DNA from 2 places in the Geodermatophilus sp. DSM 44513 genome. Region 1 is predicted to be linked to the other one. Evidence: riboswitches for the same ligand, from Rfam matches in the RefSeq annotation. Region 1 holds a riboswitch; the other holds the start of a gene.
What was found. A riboswitch is a leader RNA that binds a small molecule or an ion and turns the genes downstream of it on or off. The one in region 1 is predicted to bind thiamine pyrophosphate.

Region 1 (5,768 bases):
CCGAGCGGCAGCTGGACACCCAGGTGCGCCGGCCCGCCGACGCCCAGCGGTACAAGGTCGAGCAGGAGGCCGAGGCGCGCAAGAACGCCGCCATCCTGACCGCCGAGGCGCAGCGGCAGGCGACGATCGCCGGTGCGCAGGCCGCCGCCGAGCAGGCCCGGCTGTCCGGTGAGGGCGAGCGGGCGCGGCGGTCGGCGCTGGCCGAGGCCGAGGCGGTCGAGGGCGCCAAGCGCGGCGAGGCCGAGAAGCTGCGCCGGCAGGCGGTCGCGGACGCCGTCGAGCGCGAGGGCACCGCCGAGGCCGCGGCGATCCTCGCCCGTGGTCAGGCCGAGGCCGAGGCGCTGGACGCCCGCTCGGAGGCCTTCGCCAAGTACGGCGAGGCCGCGGTCCTGGAGATGCTGGTCAAGGTGCTGCCGGAGGTCGTGCAGGCCGCGGCCGCCCCGCTGGCGGGCGTGGACAAGATGACCGTCATCTCCGCCGACGGCGCCGGCGCGCTGGGTCGCTCGGTCGCGGCCAACGTCGCCCAGGGGCTGCAGCTGTCCGGCGACCTCACCGGCGTGGACGTCGCCGCCCTGCTGCGCCGCTTCGCCGCGGACGGCGGTGGTGCCACCCGCGTGCCGATCACGACCGACGGGGACGCCCCGCCCCGCCCGTGATCATCGGCATCCGGCGGCTCGACACGCCGGTGTAGGCCCACCACTCGCCGATGATCACGGTGGGTGGCGGTGGGCTCACCGCTCCCAGACGCCGGCGAAGTGGTGCACGGGACCGTGCCCGGAGCCGACGCCCAGGGTGCCGCCCGCCTGCAGCGCCCGCTGCAGGTAGTCCCGCGCCGGGTCGACCAGCCGGGTCCAGTCGTCGGTGCGGTGGCGGGCGGCCAGCGCGGCGAGCGCGGAGGACAGCGTGCACCCGGTGCCGTGCGTCGAGGTGGTGTGCACCCTGGGCCGCCGGGTGACCGTCACGCCGTCGGCGGTGGCCAGCACGTCGACGCTGTCCTCGCCGCCCAGGTGGCCGCCTTTGAGCAGCACCGCCCGCGGGCCGAGCGCCAGCAGCGCGGTGGCCTGGCCGGGCAGCTGGTCGACGTCGGTCGCCGGGTCGACGCCGAGCAGGACGGCGGCCTCGGGCACGTTCGGCGTCACCAGGTCGGCATGGGGCAGCAGCTCGGCGCGGACGGCGTCGACGGCGGTGTCGTCGATGAGCCGGTCGCCGCTGGTCGCCACCATCACCGGGTCGCACACCACCGGCCCGCCCGGGCGGGCGGCCAGCGCCTCCGCGACCGCGTGGACCACGTCGGCGGTGCCGAGCATGCCGAGCTTGGTGGCGTGCACCCCGACGTCGGCGAACAGCGTGGCCAGCTGCTCGGCGACGAAGGCGGCGGGGACGGCGTGCACGCCGGTGACGCCGCGGGTGTTCTGCGCCGTGAGCGCGGTGAGCACCGCGGTGCCGTAGACGCCCAGCGCGCTGAAGGTCTTCAGGTCGGCCTGGATGCCGGCGCCGCCGCTGGGGTCGCTCCCCGCCACGGTCAGCGCCACCGCGACCCCGCTCACCGGGCCGCCCCGATCGACTCGTCCAGCCGGCGGGCCGCCCGCTGCGGGTCCTCCGCCGTGCAGATCGCCGAGACGACGCACACGCCGTCCACCCCGGTGGCGGCCACCTCGCCGGCCCGGTCGGCGTCGATGCCGCCGATCGCGACGGTGGTGAACCCCGCGGCCCGGGCCTCGTCGGCCAGCGCGCGGACGCCGTCCGGGCCGAGCGCGGTGCCGGCGTCGGGCTTGGTCGGCGTCGACCACACCGGGCCGATGCCCACCAGGTCGACGGTGCCGGGCGGCAGGGCGCGGGCGACGTCGAGCTCGGCGACGGAGGAGACGCTGAACCCGAGCAGCCGGTCGGGACCGAGCAGGGCCCGCACCTCGGCGGGGGGCAGGTCGTCCTGGCCGAGGTGCACGCCGTCGGCCCCGGCGAGCAGCGCGACGTCGACCGCGTCGTTGACCCACAGCGCGACGTCGGGCCGGCCGGCCAGCGCGTCCTGCACCGCCCGGGTGAGCGCCAGCAGCTCGCGGCGGGCGGCGGTCTTGTCCCGGACCTGGACGGTGGTGACGCCACCGGCCACGGCCGCGCGGACGACGTCGGCCACCGGGCGGGGGCGGCACAGCGCGGTGTCGGTGACCAGGTAGAGGGTCGGGTCGAACGCCCTGCTCATCGGACGTCGGCCGCGGCCAGCGCGTCGCCGTCCACGGCGTCCAGCGCGTCGAGCCAGGCGGGGGTGAAGGTGCCGGGGCCGCCGGCCACCGCCGCGGCGCGCTCGGCGGCGACGGCGACGTGCGCGTGCGCGGCGACCGCCCCGGTGAGCGGGTCGCCGGTGGCGGCCACGTAGGCGGCGACCAGGGCGCCCAGCGCGCAGCCGGCACCGGTGGTGCGGGTGAGCAGCGCCGAGCCGCCGCCGACGCGGACCGTGCGCCGCCCGTCCGTGACCAGGTCGACCGCGCCGCTGACCGCGACCACCCCGCCGGTGCGGGCGGCGAGCTCGGCGGCGGCCTTCGCGGCGTCCTCGGCGCTGTCGGTGCTGTCCACGCCGCGGCCGCCGGCGCCCGCGCCGGCCAGCGCCATGACCTCCGAGGCGTTGCCGCGGACGACGGTCGGCCGCAGCCCCACCAGCTCGGCGGCCAGTCCGGTGCGGAACGCCAGCCCGCCGACCGCGACCGGGTCGAGCACCCACGGCGTGCCGGCCGTCCCGGCCGCGCGGGCGGCCAGCCGCATGGCCTCGGCGGTGCGGGCGGAGACGGTGCCCACGTTGACCAGCACCGCGGAGGCGACCGCGGCGAAGTCGCCGGCCTCCTCCGGGGCGTCCACCATCGCCGGCGCGGCGCCGACGGCCAGCAGGGCGTTGGCGGTGACGGTCTGCACGACGGTGTTGGTCAGGCAGTGCACCAGGGGGGTGCGGGTGCGCAGCGCCGCGGAGGCGGCCCGCAGGTCGAGGACCGGCATGCCGGTGACATCCCTTCGCCAGTGCGAACTGGAGCAGGTTCGACGGGTGTGCTCTCAGTCCCCGGGAGGGGACACCCCGTGCCGAGCCGAACGTAACACCGGCCGGTCGGCCCGGTAGCGTCCCGGCCCTGACCACGGGAGCCCGCGCCGAGCGGGCTGAGAGGGCGGCTGGGGCCGCCGACCGTCCGAACCTGTCCGGGTCGTGCCGGCGTAGGGAGGCCGTTGCGTGCGTGCTGTCCGTTTCTCCGGGGTGGGACACCCCCTGACCGTCGAGGACGTCGAGTCCCCTCGCCCCGGTCCGGGCGAGGTGCTGCTCGACGTCGCCGCGGCCGGGGTGTGCGGCACCGAGCTGCACTTCCTCGACGGCCTGCTCACCCCGGCCCGCACCCCGATCACCCTGGGCCACGAGGTCGCCGGGGTGGTGGCCGCGCTCGGCGAGGGGGTCGACGGCGTCGCGGTGGGTGACCGGGTCGCCGTCCACTACCTGCACGCCTGCCACCGGTGCCGCTGGTGCCGGGCCGGCGACGACCACCTGTGCGACGCGCCGCTGGGCTTCCTCGCGTTCGCCACCGACGGGGGGTTCGCCGAGCAGGTCGCCGTCCCGGCCTCGTCGGTGGTGCCCGTGCCGGCGGGGGTGGACCTGCCCACCGCGGCCACGCTGTGCTGCAGCGGGACGACGGCGTTGCACGCGGTGTCGGTCGCCGGCGTGCGGCCCGGGTCGGACGCCGTCGTGTACGGCGTCGGCGGGGTCGGGCTGGCGTTGGTGCAGGTGCTGCGGGAGGCCGGCGCGCGGGTGGTCGCGGTGGCCCGGTCGGCACGGCGGCTGGAGCTGGCCCGCGAGCTGGGCGCCGCGGTGACCGTGGACGCGTCGGCCGGGGACGTCGCCGGCGCCGTCCGGGAGGCCACCGGTGGCCGTGGGGCGGACGTCGTGTTCGAGCTGGTCGGCACCCGGGAGACCGGCGCCGCCGCGCTGGCCGCCCTGGGCAAGCGCGGCACGCTGGTCTACGTCGGCTACTCCGCCGAGCGGGTGGAGGTCGACCCGCTGGCGATGGTGGTGCCCGAGCAGCGGATCGTCACCTCCGTCGGCAACCGGCGCGCCGAGCTGGTCGAGGCCCTGGAGCTGGCCGCCCGCGGCCGGCTGGTCACCAGCGTGAGCACGCACCCGCTGGCCGACGCCCCGCGGGTGCTCGAGGACCTGCGCGCCGGCCGCGTCGTGGGCCGCGCGGTGCTCGTGCCCTGACCACCCGTCGCTCCGCCGTCCGCTCGTCCCGGTGGCGGCCCGCGCGGGTCAGCCGTCGGTGAGGGTGGCCGGTGGCAGCCAGTCGGCGTCCAGCAGCTCGGCGACCTCCCGCAGCGCGGAGGTGTCCGCGCCCGCGGTCGAGCCGCTGACCGCCAGCCGCTCCACCATCACCCGGGCCACCTGCTCCTCCACGGTGTCCGCGGCGAAGGCCACCCGCCACGGGGAGACCTGGCCGTCGCGGTGGGTGCGGCCGGTGACCTGGCGGGCCTGGATGCCGGAGAACCGCGGCTGGTGGAACAGTCCGACCCGCGGGGTGGTGGACGCCGTCGCCCCGCCGGGCAGCAGCTCGCCAGCGTGCAGGCTGATCGACGCCGTCACGGTGAACACGCACACCGGCGCCACCCCGGTCTGGAAGCGCAACCGCTCGGCCTCGACGTCGAAGCGGTCGCGCCCGTAGATCGACGCCACCGCGACGCCGGAGTCCTGCAGCGCCTCGCGGATGGGATCGGCGGCCGTCTCCACGAACTCCACCGACACCGCGACCTGGCGCTCGGCCTCCACCTGGGCCCGCACCCAGTCGACGGTGGCCTGCGCGCGGATCAGCCCGGCCTTCTGCCGGAACCGCAGCAGCGCCGCCCGCCCGCGCGCGGTCTGCCGGGCGCGGCGGGCCAGCTGCATCTCCGCCCGGAACTCCTGCCACTCCGACTCGTAGGCGGTCCGCTCGGCCGGGGTGAGTGCGACCGGCGTTCCGGTGACCGACACCGGACCCCACGGCGCCGGGCGGTGCAGCGTGGCGGGCGGGTCCCCGCCGGCCAGCCAGCCCTGCAGCCGGGCCAGGTCCGCGCGGCGGGCGTCGGCGTCCTCGGTCCACGCCCACCCGTACCGCCCACGTTCCACGTGGAACCCGTGCTCGGCGAGCCTCGCGGGCAGGTCCGCCCAGGCGCGCAGCGGGTCGCCGTGCCGCTGGGCGAACTGCGGCGCGAGGTAGGGCAGCTCCAGCGGCGTGTGCGCCGGGGTGGCGGTCGCGGCGACGACGAACGGCACGTCCCTCACCCGGCCGGCGCCGGAGACGGCCCGCCAGTGCTTCCACCGCTGGGTGGTCGTGTGCCGGACCATGTGCGCCTCGTCGGCGATGACGACGTCGAACCGCAGGCCGGCGACCTTGGCCAGCCGGTCCCAGGTGGTGACGCACCAGCGCAGGCCGCCGTCGCCGAAGCCGGCGATCGAGCGGGTCCAGTGCGGGACGGTGATCGCGGCCGGGCGGTCGGCGACGACCAGCACCCGGTCGCCGCCGCGGGCCTCGCAGACCTCACGGGCGGCCAGGACGGCGGTGCCGGTCTTGCCCACGCCGGGGTCGTCGCCGAGCAGGAAGACCCGGTGCCCGGCGGCGGCGGAGGCGACCACGGCCTCCGCGCCGGTGCACTGCTCCTCGCGCGGGACCAGCGGCCGGCCGGGCGGCACCGGGCGGGGGGTGTCGTTGAGCTCGTCCTCGAGGAACCGCTCGAGGGTGTACGGCGGCGGGTCGTAGGCGGCCAGCGCCGGG
Region 2 (5,768 bases), 2.2 Mb from region 1:
CCGTCAGCGGCCGCAGCCAGGGGGGTCGACCGTCCGCGGGGACCGGTGCTGATCGCCAACCGCCGCGGAACCCTCCGGTCGTCCCCGACCGTCCTCGGGCCCACCCGCGACAAGAAGCGCGCCCGGAGCACCCGATCACGTGGCGTGTCCCCGGCCACGCGCGCTCCGGAGGCCATGGGTGGGCGCCGGGTGTGGTCGTCAGGCGACCAGCACGGCGCTGGGACGGTCGTGCCGTCGACCGGCGTGGAACCACTTCCCAGGTCGGCACCTAGCGTGGCGGCTGTGCCGGGCCGACACCTCCACGTCCCGCAGACGCCCTCCGCCTCGCCGACCGGGCCGCCGAGCAGCTCGAGGACGCCCTCGGGAGTGACCACGACGTCGCCATCGTGATGGGTTCGGGCTGGGCACCCGCTGCCGGGACCTTCGGCGAGGCGGCCTCCTCGGTGGCGATCGGCGACCTCGCCGGCTTCAGCGCTCCGACCGCGCTCGGGCACGGCGGACAGATCCGGTCGGTGCGGGTCGGTGAGCGCAAGGTGCTGCTCTTCCTGGGGCGTACGCACCTCTACGAGGGTCGCGGCGTGGAACCGGTCGTGCACGGAGTGCGGACGGCACCCACGGCCGGCGTACGCACCGTCGTGCTGACCAACGCCGCAGGCGGCTGCGTCCCGACCACCGGGTGGGACAGGTCGTCCTCATCGCCGACCACCTGGACCTGACCGCGCTGTACTCCCCGCGGCTGCGCGCCCTGGCCCGCGAGCTCGACCCGTCGCTGACCGAGGGCGTCTACGCCGCGCTGCCGGGACCGCACTTCGAGACCCCGAGATCCGCATGCTGCGCACGATGGGCGCCGACCTGGTCGGCATGTCCACCGCACTGGAGGCGATCGCGGCCCGCGCCGCCGGGCTGGAGGTGGTCGGCCTGTCGCTGGTCACCAACGCCGCAGCCGGTGTCACGGGCGAGCCGCTGGACGCCGGCGAGGTCGTCTCCGCCGGCAGAGCCGCGGCCAGCGGTCTCGGCAGCCTCCTCGTGCGGCTGCTGGAGCGGCTGCCCTGAGCGGCCGTGCCGTCGCCAAGGCCCTCCTGGGCCGTCGCGTCACGGGCTGCGGGTGCGGTCGTCGGACCGGTCTGCGCGGCTCGGGTGGCCGGCGTCGGCTCCGGCCGACCGCCCCGGCTGGCCGCGCTCATCGGGCGCCGCCCGTCGTCTGGGTCTCCCGGCGGAGCACGAGCACCCGGTGCTCAGCAGTCAGGGGAGGGCCAGGGTGTGCACGCCACCGCCCAGCTGGTCATCGACGCTGACAGCCGCCTGCTCGTCGGTGCGACGTTCGTCGGCCCTGGGGTCGGCGAGCTGCTGCACGCGGCCACCATCGCGATCGTCGGCCAGGTGCCCGTCGACACCCGCTGGCACGCGGTACCGGAGTTCCCGACCCTCAGCGAGGTTTGGCTGCGCCTGCTCGAGCAGGAGCGCGGCGTGTCCTGACCGACCGGGCCGGGCCGACCTCGGGCGTCGCGGACCCGCTGCAGAGCTGCCTCGGCTCGCCCGACCGGCGGCTCAGGTGGTGACCGCGACTTCCACGCCGTCCCCGTGGAAGGACCGGTGTCCCGCGATCGGCAGCGCCTCCGGCAGCGGCTCGCGGTAGCACCACACGACGTCGTCGTACCGGTGCCCGTCGACCACGACGTGCTCGTAGGTGGCCACGCCCTTGTACGCGCAGACCGTCGTCGTGGCACTCGGCTCCAGCACGCCGGGCCGGACGTCGGACCCCGGCACGTACCAGCGCACCGGCAGGCCGGTCTCGACCACGGCGAACGGGCTGCCGGTCTCGGCGACCACCTGCCCGCCCACGCGGACCACCACGTGCCGGGACGAGCGGCGGACGTCGACCCGGTGGAACGGGTCGCGCGGGTGGCCGATCTGCACGTCGTCCTCGACCAGCCAGGTGTCCAGGGCCTCGAAGGGGAAGGAGACCAGGCCGGCCAGCGGCGGGCAGCCCTCCACCGGGTCGGGGTAGGACCACGCCGCGTCGGCCACGCGCCGGCCGTCGACCGCCAGGTGCCAGTACACGGCCTCGCCCTTGAACGGGCAGGTGGTGCGGGTGTCGCTCGGCTCCAAGACGCCCGGTGCCACGTGAGCCTCTGGCAGGTACCAGCGTGGCAGCAGCCCCGTCTCGTGCAGCATCACCGCGCCGGTTGTGTCCACCACCGTCTCCCCGCCGAGGATGCCCCGGATGCGCTCCTGCACGGGGTGGAGGAACAGCGCGTGCGCGGGCGCGACCGACCACAGGTCGGCGTTCAGCTGCCCCGCCGACGGCCGCGCGAGCGGCCCGGTGCCTAGGGTCAGCGACACGGTCCCTCTCCTCTCCTGCTCGGGCGCCGGCTCACCGGACCCGGCTCAGCCGGCCGGTCGCGACGTCCAGGACGACGCCGCGCACGCCAGCCTCCCCCGGGACGAGGGGGCTGTCCAGGCTCCGCCGCCGTTGCCCGGGGGGTGCGGCCGGGCGACGGGACGGAGCCGGACCTGGCGGGCCCGCCGGCAGTCGGTCGGCGTCTAGCGACGACACGGCCAGACCCCATCCGGTGTCGTGGTGGCTGCCGGGCTCGGCACGCTGAACCACACCGGACTGACCGTCGAGGCGCTGCGCGCCCGCGGCCTGGAACCCGCCGGCCTGGTCGTCGGATCCTGGCCGGCCGAGCCGGGCATGGCCGAGCGCTGCAACCTCGCGGACCTGCCACGGGTGGGCGTCCCGCTGCTCGGGTCGGTCCCGGCCGGAGCCGGCCGGCTGCCCCCGGAGCACTTCCGCGCCGCCGCCGGCGGGTGGCTCCCCTCCCCCGCGTGGTGACCGCTGATCGGTCGCCCGCCGGCGCGGCAGGCGCCCTCCGCCCGGTGCGACCGCGCGGTGCCTGGGTAGTGTTAGTCCTGCAGACACGGGAGCTCGGGCGGACCGGGCTGAGAGGGCGGCTGGACGCGTCGCCGACCGCAGGAACCTGACCGGGTAATGCCGGCGGAGGGACTCGACGTGGTGGGCACCGCCCTGACCGCGGTGGCCGTGGCCGCCGTGCTGCTGTTGTTCGCCGGCGTGGGCCTCGGGGTCGGCCGCGACCGGGACCTGGAGGAGTTCGCCGTCGCCCGGGGCACCCAGGGCGGCGGCGCCCTCGGGCTGTCCTTCTTCGCCTCCGGCGTCGGCGCGTGGGTGTTGTTCGCGCCGCCGGAGGTGGGCGCCTCGGTGGGCCTGGCTGGAGTGGTGGGCTACGCGGTGGCCATCACCCTGCCCCTGCTGGCGCTGGTGCTGCTCGGCCGCCGCCTGCGGGCGCTGCTCCCCCGCGGGCACAACCTCGTGGAGTTCGTGCGGCTGCGCCTCGGACGCGTCATGCACGCGTACGTGCTGGGCATCTCCCTGGGGTACATGCTCGTCGCGCTGGCCGCGGAGTTGACCGCCATCGGGGCGGTGCTGGGGCGCCTGTCCGGCCTGGACCCGCGGGTGGGCGTGGTCGCCGTCGCCGCGGTCACCACGCTGTACACCGCCCACGGGGGACTGCGGGCCTCCATCCGCACCGACGCGTGGCAGGGCTGGCTGCTCCTGCTGCTGCTCGGCGTGGTCGGTATCGCCGTCGTCCGCGCGCTGCCGGACTCGGGGCCCCAGGACGCCGGGCGGCTGCTCGCCGTCGACGGCGCGGGGCTGGAGGGGGCGGCTACCCTGGTCGTCGCCGTCCTGGCCACCAGCCTGTTCCACAACGGTTACTGGCAGCGGGTGTGGTCCGCGCGCGACGAGCGGGCCCTGACCCGCGGGGCGCTGCTGGGTGCCGCGATGCGCGTCCTCGTGGTGCTGCCCGCGGGGGTGGTCGGCCTGCTGGCCGCGGCCTCGGCGGTGGACCTCGGCAACCCGCCGGTGCCCTTCTTCGCGCTGCTGGCCGGGGCCGAGCAGTGGGTGCTGGTCGTCGTCCTGGTCTTCACGGTGGCCCTGGTGACCTCCACCGTCGACACGCTGCAGGGCGGTCTCGCCGCGGCCGTGGTCACCGAGGCGCCGCGGTGGGGGCTGCGCGGCGCCCGGCTGCTCGTGGTGCTGCTCACCGTGGTGCCGGCACTCGTGGCCTTCCAGGGAATCTCGGTGCTCCGGCTGTTCCTGGTCGCCGACCTGCTGTGCGCGGCGACGATCGCGCCGGCCTTCCTCGGGCTGTGGCGCCGCACCACCCCGGCCGCCGCGGTCGCCGGAGCCGTGGCCGGCCTCCTCGGCGCCCTGGCGCACGGTCTGGTCGCCGGCGGGTCCCTCGCCGCCGCGGTCGACGTCGCCACGTTCGCCGACGGCCTGTCGCTGCCGCCCTTCGCCGCGGCCCTGGCGGCGTCCACCGCGGTGACGGTGCTGGTCTCCCTCCTCGGCCGGCGCAGCACCGACCTGCGGGAACTCCCGCGCCGGGTCCGGCCGCTGGACGGGCCCGTGGACGAGCGGGTGGCCCGGTGAACGGCCGGTCCCCCACGGTCCCCGAGCTCGGTGAGCTGGACCGGCGGCTGCTCGCCTGGATCGAGGCGTCGGCGCAGACCCGGGACGACGGCGGCCCGACGCAGGCCCAGGAGGCGGAGTTCGACCGGCTCGCACTGGACCTGTTCGCCGACCAGTACGAGCGCAACCGCCCCTACCGGCGCTACTGCCGGGCGCGCGGCGCAGAGCCCGGGCAGGTGCGCGGCTGGCGGGAGATCCCGCCGGTGCCGCTGAGCGCCTTCCGGGAGCTGACGCTGTCGTGCGCACCACCGGAGCAGGCTGCGGCGGTGTTCACGACCAGCGGCAGCACCGACCCGGGCCGGCGGGGGCGCAACCACCACCCGCACCTGCACCTGTACGACGCCTCGCTGCGCACCGGCTTCCGGCAGTGGTTCCTGCCGGACCGGGCGCAGTTGCGGCTGCTGGTCCTCAACCCGCCGCCGGAGCAGCAGCCGCACTCCTCACTGGCGTACTTCCTGCAGCGACTGGTCGACTCCTTCGGTGCCGCCGGCAGCGGCACCTTCGTCGGCGCCGAGGGGCTGGACCTCGACGGGCTCCTCGCCGCCCTGGCGGCGGCCGAGCGCGACGGCGTCCCGGTGGGGCTGCTGGGGACCTCCTTCGCCTACGTGCACCTGCTCGACGCGCTGGAGGCGGCAGGCACCGCGTTCCGGCTGCCGCCCGGCAGCCGGGTGCTGGACACCGGCGGTTTCAAGGGCCGGTCCCGGGAGGTCCCGGCCGAGGCGCTGCGGACGGCACTCGGCCAGCGGCTGGGCGTCCCGGACGCGTGGTGCGTCAACTACTACGGGATGACCGAGATCAGCACCCAGTACTACGACACGTCCCTGCGGCGGGCGTGGCTCGGGCGGGACCCGGCACCACGGGTCAAGGCCGTGCCGCCGTGGGCCCGCGTGCAGGCGGTGGATGCCGGCACCGGCCGGCCGGTGCCGCCGGGGCAGCGCGGGTTGCTGGTGCACCACGACCTGGCCAACCGCGGTTCGGTCCTGGCCGTCCTGGCCGAGGACGTCGGTCACCTCGCGGAGGGCGGCCCGGCAGGCGGGTTCGTGCTGCTGGGCCGGGCGCAGGGCAGCGCGGCCCGGGGGTGCTCGCTCGCCCTGGACGAGCTGCTCGCGGCGAACGAGGGAGGCCGGTCGTGACCCTGCTGGACCCGCGGGCGCTCGAGGGGGCGGAGCCGGTCGAGGCGGTGGACGCCTGCTTCCTGCCGCAGCTGGACGACGCCGAGCTGGCCGCGCTGGAGTGGACGACGCGCCGCGTGGGCGACGTGCCGCTGCGCGGGCCG

Region 2: linked by a shared signal. The riboswitch ahead of RTG05_RS10245 (sodium:solute symporter family transporter) and the one ahead of RTG05_RS22010 (alcohol dehydrogenase catalytic domain-containing protein) in region 1 are both predicted to bind thiamine pyrophosphate.

What each region holds. Positions count from the first base shown of each region.
Region 1 is NZ_CP135963.1:4,569,382-4,575,149, reverse strand. It holds gene RTG05_RS22030 (flotillin family protein) at 1-656, shown strand, start outside; gene thiD (bifunctional hydroxymethylpyrimidine kinase/phosphomethylpyrimidine kinase) at 732-1,547, opposite strand; gene thiE (thiamine phosphate synthase) at 1,544-2,200, opposite strand; gene thiM (hydroxyethylthiazole kinase) at 2,197-2,985, opposite strand; TPP riboswitch at 2,979-3,074, opposite strand; TPP riboswitch at 3,115-3,209, shown strand; gene RTG05_RS22010 (alcohol dehydrogenase catalytic domain-containing protein) at 3,212-4,225, shown strand; gene RTG05_RS22005 (DEAD/DEAH box helicase) at 4,274-5,768, opposite strand, start outside.
Region 2 is NZ_CP135963.1:2,109,469-2,115,236, reverse strand. It holds gene RTG05_RS10270 (nucleoside phosphorylase-I family protein) at 387-716, shown strand; gene RTG05_RS10265 (phosphorylase family protein) at 841-1,053, shown strand; gene RTG05_RS10260 (oxidoreductase dimerization domain-containing protein) at 1,261-1,476, shown strand; gene RTG05_RS10255 (DUF427 domain-containing protein) at 1,549-2,343, opposite strand; gene RTG05_RS10250 (hypothetical protein) at 2,582-2,836, shown strand; TPP riboswitch at 2,912-3,024, shown strand; gene RTG05_RS10245 (sodium:solute symporter family transporter) at 3,014-4,453, shown strand; gene RTG05_RS10240 (LuxE/PaaK family acyltransferase) at 4,450-5,625, shown strand; gene RTG05_RS10235 (acyl-CoA reductase) at 5,622-5,768, shown strand, end outside.